Linked DNA regions of Lewinella sp. 4G2. The protein of the gene in region 1 interacts with the protein of each later gene in a pairwise test. Links are inferred from orthologs where the notes say so. Each region holds a gene or a part of one and is shown on either strand. Other genes may lie near its edges. The genes, in order: gyrA and gyrB.

Region 1 (3,456 bases):
GCGGTGGCAATCAAAGTGACGGCTTCAGCGAGGGCTTCTTTATCGGAATTGAGTTTGTAGGTGTCGAATGACTTGCGTGCTTGCTTGAAAGCGGCTTCGCCCGTTTGCGCAACGAGGCCGGAGACGGCGATAAGCGCGACGAGCATACTGAGAATAATTCTTTGCATGATTTGCATTAGTTGGTTTACGAGTTGTTTCGTTTCGCCCTTACAGACGTATTGTTGGCCGCAAGGGTAACGCGAAAACGTTAATTACGGGAGCAAATGTCGTTAACGTGGGCTTAAAATTCAATGCCCGTACGAGAAAGCCCCTTCACCGGAATAAATCGGGAAAGGGGCTTCAGGTTCAAAATCTATGGCTATTGGCCAGCAGTAGTCATTCAGCGGGAGCCGCCGAGTTGACCTACTCCTCTTCGCCAACGGCGTCTTCCGGGACTTCACCATCGTTGCGGACCACGGCGACGTCAGAGATGCTATCCCCCTTTTCGATGTTGATCAGGCGGACACCCTGGGTGTCACGCCGCATTACGCGAAGGGAATCGATGCCCGTCCGAATGACGATACCAGAGCGGTTCGTGATCATCAGGTCATCTTCCTCATTGACGGCTTTCAGGGCCACCAATTCACCGGTTTTGTCGGTCACTTTCATGGTCCGAACACCCTTGCCACCACGGTTGGTGATGCGGTAGTCATCCCAGTTACTTCGTTTGCCGATACCGTTAGCACTCACGACCAGGATGGTTTTATCCTGGTCCTGTTCGTGGTCGATGGTCACCATTCCGACGACCTCGTCCTCGGCACCTTGGAGGCTAATGCCCCGAACACCGGCGGCGTTTCGACCCATTTGCCGCACCTTCTCCTCCTCGAAGTGGATAGCCTGGCCTTTACGGCTAGCTAGGAAAACATGGCTATTGCCAGTCGTCAAGCGTACCTCCAGGAGTTCGTCGCCTTCGTTGATGGAAATGGCGTTGATGCCATTCGTCCGCGGACGGCTGTAAGCTTCCAGACTGGTCTTCTTGACGATTCCCCGTTTGGTGGCAAAGATGATGCTGTGGCTATTGAGGAATTCCTCGTCGGTCAGATCCTCCACGCTGATGTAAGCCCGCACGTTTTCGTCCTTCGGCATCGCGATGATGTTGCGAATCACGCGGCCCGCACTTTGCTTGCTCGCTTCGGGGATCTCGTAGATGCGCAACCAAAAGCAACGACCCTTATCGGTAAAGAGCAGGAGGTAGTTGTGGTTACTCGCAATGAAGAGGTGTTCGACAAAATCTTTATCGCGCGTCTTGGAGCCGCGGCTGCCCCGGCCTCCGCGAGACTGAGCGCGGTATTCCTCCACGTTCGTCCGCTTGATGTAGCCCAGTTTGCTGATGGTAACAACAACGTCGTCGTCGGCGATCATGTCCGTGATGGAGATGTCCGCTGTATCCAAGCTGATCTCGGAGCGGCGCTCGTCGCCGAAGCGGGTCTTCACGTCGAGGAGCTCTTCCTTGACGATGTCGCGCTGACGTTCCGGGCGGTCCAAAATGTCCCGCAGGTCATCGATCAATTCGCGGATCTCGGCGTACTCGGCGCGGATCTTATCCAGTTCGAGGCCAGTCAATTTTTGCAGGCGCATCTCGAGGATGGCTTTCGCCTGGGCCTCGCTGAGAACGTTCCCGGACGCTACGCGCAACTCATCGGTCTGAGCTTCTTCCACGAGGTCGCGGAACTTCGCCCAGAAGGCATCCTTATCGTCGATGAAGTCTCCTCGCATGAGGCCGTCGCGGGCATCATCTACGTTGGCACTTGCACGAATCAAGGCAATTACTTCGTCGAGGTAATCCAGGGCAACCAGGAGGCCGATCAGGATGTGGGCCCGGGCGAGTGCTTTGTTGAGTTCAAATTGGGTTCGGCGCTGGATAACCTCCAGGCGGAACTCGATGAACTCTTCGATCTGATCCTTCAGGTTCAGCGTCATCGGCCGTCCCTTCACGAGGCAGACGTTGTTGACGCCGTAGCTGGTCTGCAGCGGAGTGTACTTGTAGAGGTAGCTGAGGACGATGGAGCCCAGTGCATCCCGTTTGATCTCGATAACGATGCGGAGACCGTCCCGGTCGGATTCATCCCGCACGTCCCGGATACCTTCTACTTTGCCTTCGTTCGCCAGTTCGGCGATCTTCGCAACGAGTACGGACTTGTTGACCTGGTAGGGGATTTCACTAATGATGATCGTTTCCCGATCGTCATTATCAACCACCACTTCGGCCCGACCTCGGAGCACGACCCGGCCGCGGCCAGTTTCGAATGCTTCACGAACGCCATCCACGCCGTAGATGATGCCACCGGTCGGGAAGTCCGGGCCTTTGATGTAGTGCATCAACTCATCGATCGAGATGTCCGGCTTATCGACGGTGGCAACGATGCCGTCCACCACCTCATTCAGGTTGTGGGGTAACATGTTGGTGGCCATACCTACTGCGATACCGGAGGCACCATTCACCAGTAGGTTGGGGATCTTCGTTGGTAGGACGGTTGGCTCCTTCAACGTATCGTCGAAGTTGAATTGGTAGTCCACGGTATCCTTGTCGAGGTCACCGAGTAGGCTATCGGCAATTCTTTCCAGGCGGGCCTCGGTGTAACGCATGGCGGCGGGGGAGTCGCCATCCATAGAGCCGAAGTTACCCTGCCCGTCCACTAGGGGATAGCGCAGGGACCAATCCTGGGCCATTCGCACCATCGTGTCGTACACGGAGCTATCACCGTGGGGGTGATACTTACCCAGCACTTCCCCGACAATACGGGCGGATTTTTTGTGGGAGCTTCTAAAACTCACGCCCAGTTCGTTCATGCCAAAAAGGACCCGCCGGTGTACCGGTTTAAGTCCGTCGCGAACGTCCGGAAGGGCGCGGCTTACGATTACCGACATCGAATAATCGATGTAGGCGGATTTCATCTGGTCCTCAATATTGACCGGAATGATCCGTTGCTTCTCTGCCATAATTTGGTATCTAAGTCAGTAAATCATCAACCTAATTCTGCGCTGTCGCAGGTGCCGGGGAAGAGGGCAAGTAAACCGCCGTTCCCAGCTGACAAAAGGTCGATCCTAATGCGTGCTACCTACCGGCTTTGCACCTGCGGCAGCGCCCAAAAAAGTGGCATCGCCACCCCCTTGAACAATACTCGCGAAGATACAAAGTAGCGCCCTAAAAACGAAGGATTTACGGGGCTTAAAAGCCCACTGAAATGGCTGTAATTGAGGTAGCTAAAAAGGACAACTTTTATCCATCTGACTCGGTCCCGAAATTTTATTCGAGAGGAACTGGATTTCTCTATTGATGTCGGTTTTGAGGATGACGCATTAAGCTGATTATGAAATAGTTATGCTTAGATGGGCAGAGACTAAAGTGGAGCATGCGCGAGGCATGGAATTATTCAACAGCCTGGAATTTGCATAAAGAGCTACTGCTCGGAGTTG
Region 2 (3,316 bases), 2.4 Mb from region 1 along the record:
GAAGTGCTTCAGGAATTTTTTAGAGAGCTACTTGGAAGGGAATATCGATACCGCTCCGAAAGTCCACTTCCATTACCACCTGACTCAGAGCCAGAACCAGACTTTTTGATTGCCAAAAGGACTCCGAAAGGGATGAAGTCCCGCCATCCGCTAGTGACGGAAACTCACCTGGTCATTGAAGTTGCCTTTAGTACCCTTGAGTTCGACCGGACCGTGAAAGGTCCACTGTATGCTTCCGCTGGCGTTGCTGAATATTGGATCATCAATTTGCGCGGCCGCAAAATAGAGGTGTACCAATCTCCTAGTACGGATGATGGTACATGGAAAAACAGTCAGATCGTTGATGCGGGCGATACTTTTGAGAGTCCATTTGCCGGCAGCATCCAAGTCAATGATCTGCTGCCAATCATTGGTGAGTAATGCTCACACAATTTCTAGCCCCCTACCTATTCCCCCGCACCTGCGGCAGCGACACGCAGTGAGTCCCGCACTTTGTCGGGGCGCCCAGATTCTTGAAGTAGCGGCAACAGGGCAGCGAATAGGACGTCGAAAGCAGATAGTTTTTACGGGTGATGAAGTCAGCCAGGAAGACCATTTCAGGCAGCCTCGGCAACCTAATATTAGCGGGCCGACCAAAGGCCAAACAAGCCCTTTAGAACGGCCGTTTTTAATAGGTTTTGTGGCATGATTTTTGTACTTTTGTTGCTATGGCAGAACAGAAAAAAGAGGCGCCCAAGGCAAACTACGGCGCGGATAATATTACCGCCCTCGAAGGCCTCGAAGCGGTAAGAAAACGGCCCGGGATGTACATCGGCGGGACGGACACCAAAGGCCTCCACCACCTCGTCTGGGAGGTAGTCGATAACTCCATTGACGAACACGTGGCCGGCTACTGTAGCCGCATCGACGTGGAGATCCTCGAAGACAATTCCATCGCCGTTACGGACGACGGGCGGGGTATCCCCGTAGGCATGCACAAGAAGCTGCAGAAGTCCGCACTGGAAGTCGTCATGACCGTCCTCCACGCCGGTGGTAAGTTTGATAAGGACACCTACAAAGTATCCGGTGGCCTTCACGGCGTCGGGGTAAGTTGTGTGAACGCGCTGAGTAGCTTCCTGGAAGCGAAGGTGCGCCGCGACGGTAAAATCCACCGCCAGACCTACAGCGAGGGTAAACCCCAAACGCCGGTTGAAGTCGTCGGTGAATCCGACAGCACCGGTACGACGATCACCTACAAGCCGGATGGCACCATTTTCGAGACCCTGGTCTACAAGTTCGAGACGCTCGCCAACCGGATGCAGGAATTGGCCTTCCTGAACAGTGGCCTCCACCTCAGCCTGACGGACCACCGCGTCAAAAACGACGACGGCAGCTTCCTGAAAAAGGAATTCTACAGCGAAGGCGGCCTCGCCGAAATGGTGAAGTACCTCGACGACGGCAAGCCCGACCTGATCGAGCAACCCATCTACGTGAAGTCGAAAGAAGACAACGTGGAGGTAGAAGTAGCGATGCAGTACAACACCACCTACCAGGAGAACGTGTACAGCTTCGTCAACAATATCAAAACCCGGGAGGGTGGTACCCACGTGAATGGTTTCCGCCGCGCCGTGAACCGCCTCTTCACGAAATACGGCGACGAGAACGGACTCTTCAAAAAGCTGAAGTTCAAGATCAGCGGCGAAGACTTCCGCGAAGGCCTCACCGCCGTCGTTTCCGTTAAGGTCCCCGAACCCCAGTTCAAGGGCCAGACTAAGGGCGAATTGGGCAACAGCGAAGTAACCGGTATCGTCAGCCGTGCCGTCGGTACGTCCGTCGGCCACTGGCTGGAGGAAAACCCCGTCCAGGCCAAACGAATCATCGATAAGGTGATCATCGCCGCTACGGCCCGCCACGCCGCCCGCAAGGCGCGGGAAATGGTGCAGCGCAAGAACGTCCTCACCGGCACCGGCCTCCCCGGTAAGCTGGCGGATTGCTCCAATAAGGACCCCGAAGGCTCCGAGATTTTCCTCGTCGAGGGAGATTCGGCCGGCGGAACGGCCAAGATGGGCCGTAACCGGAAATTCCAGGCCATCCTCCCACTACGGGGTAAGATCCTCAACGTAGAGAAGGCAATGGAGCACAAGATCTACGAGAATGAGGAGATCAAGAATATGTTTACCGCCCTCGGTGTCCGTATCGAGGAGAACGAATATGGGGAACGTGTTCTGAACCTCGAGAAACTGCGCTACCATAAGATCGTCATCATGTGTGACGCCGATATTGACGGTAGCCACATCGTAACCTTGATCCTGACCTTCTTCTTCCGCTACATGCATAAACTCGTGGAGGAAGGCTACGTCTACATCGCCCAGCCACCGCTCTACCAGGTACGCCGTGGTAACCAGTTCCAGTACTGCTGGAATGAGGACGAGCGCCGCGAAGCCATCGCCCACTACCAAAAGGGAGATGAGACCAAGAAGGTCAAAGTCCAGCGCTACAAAGGTCTCGGTGAAATGAACGCTACCCAACTCTGGGAAACGACCATGGATCCTGATACCCGCATGCTGCAGCAAGTACAGATCGAAGAGTCCTCTGAAGCCGATCGCGTCTTCTCCATGTTGATGGGGGATGAGGTGCCGCCACGCCGCGCCTTCATCGAGGCGAACGCGAAATACGCGAAGGTGGATGTGTAAACAGATCAGACTACCCGTCCCGTAGGGCCGGCCTGAGTAGCGATGGCACACCGTCAGGTGGCCCATTCTACAAGCGAGAGGCCCATCTCTGCAAACGAAAGTTTGGAATCAGGCAACAGAATTATTTCGCAGGAGTAGGGGAGGTTGGGGAGAAGGAGAGGCCTGCGGCGCTGTGTCACGCACGTATTGCAAAGTTGGAGTACACTGTATAGCCTTGGGTTGAATTGGAATGATCTCGCTCCGAGATTTTGTTAACTCAATCAACTCCCTACCCGCCCCGTAGGGCCGGCCTGAGTAGCGGTGGCACACCGTAAGGTGGCCCACTCTACAAGCGAGAGGCCCATCTCTGCAAACGAAAGTTTGGAATCAGGCGACAGAATTATTTCGCAGGAGTAGGGGAGGTTGGGGAGAAGGAGAGGCCTGCGGCGCTGTGTCACGCACGTATTACAAAGAAGGAGTACACTGTATAGCCTTGGGTTGAATTGGAATGATCTCGCTTCGAGATTTTGTTAACTCAATCAACTCCCTACCCGTCCCGAAGGGCCGGCCTGTGTAGCGGTGGCACACCGTTAGTTGGCCCACTCTACATTACCGTGGCCCACCCTATATCGCGGTGGCTAACCCCATCTCGCGGTGGTCCACTC

Evidence for each region.
Region 2: the proteins of gyrA (region 1) and gyrB interact in binary tests that used the Escherichia coli proteins (3 or more experiments, as listed by UniProt). The link is inferred for Lewinella sp. 4G2 from one-to-one orthologs.

The regions. Positions count from the first base shown.
Region 1 is NZ_LVWJ02000014.1:3,753,298-3,756,753, reverse strand. The notes cover bases 192-3,322. They hold gyrA (DNA gyrase subunit A), read right to left. Parts: upstream 2,980-3,322; coding sequence 403-2,979; downstream 192-402. Outside these bases: A3850_RS15395 (lipopolysaccharide assembly protein LapB), read right to left, coding at 1-167. UniProt on the Escherichia coli protein: A type II topoisomerase that negatively supercoils closed circular double-stranded (ds) DNA in an ATP-dependent manner to maintain chromosomes in an underwound state.
Region 2 is NZ_LVWJ02000014.1:1,373,050-1,376,365, forward strand. The notes cover bases 199-3,189. They hold gyrB (DNA topoisomerase (ATP-hydrolyzing) subunit B), read left to right. Parts: upstream 199-707; coding sequence 708-2,672; downstream 2,673-3,189. Other genes in these bases: A3850_RS06730 (Uma2 family endonuclease), read left to right, coding at 199-420. In the rest of the region: more of A3850_RS06730, read left to right, coding at 1-198. UniProt on the Escherichia coli protein: DNA gyrase negatively supercoils closed circular double-stranded DNA in an ATP-dependent manner to maintain chromosomes in an underwound state.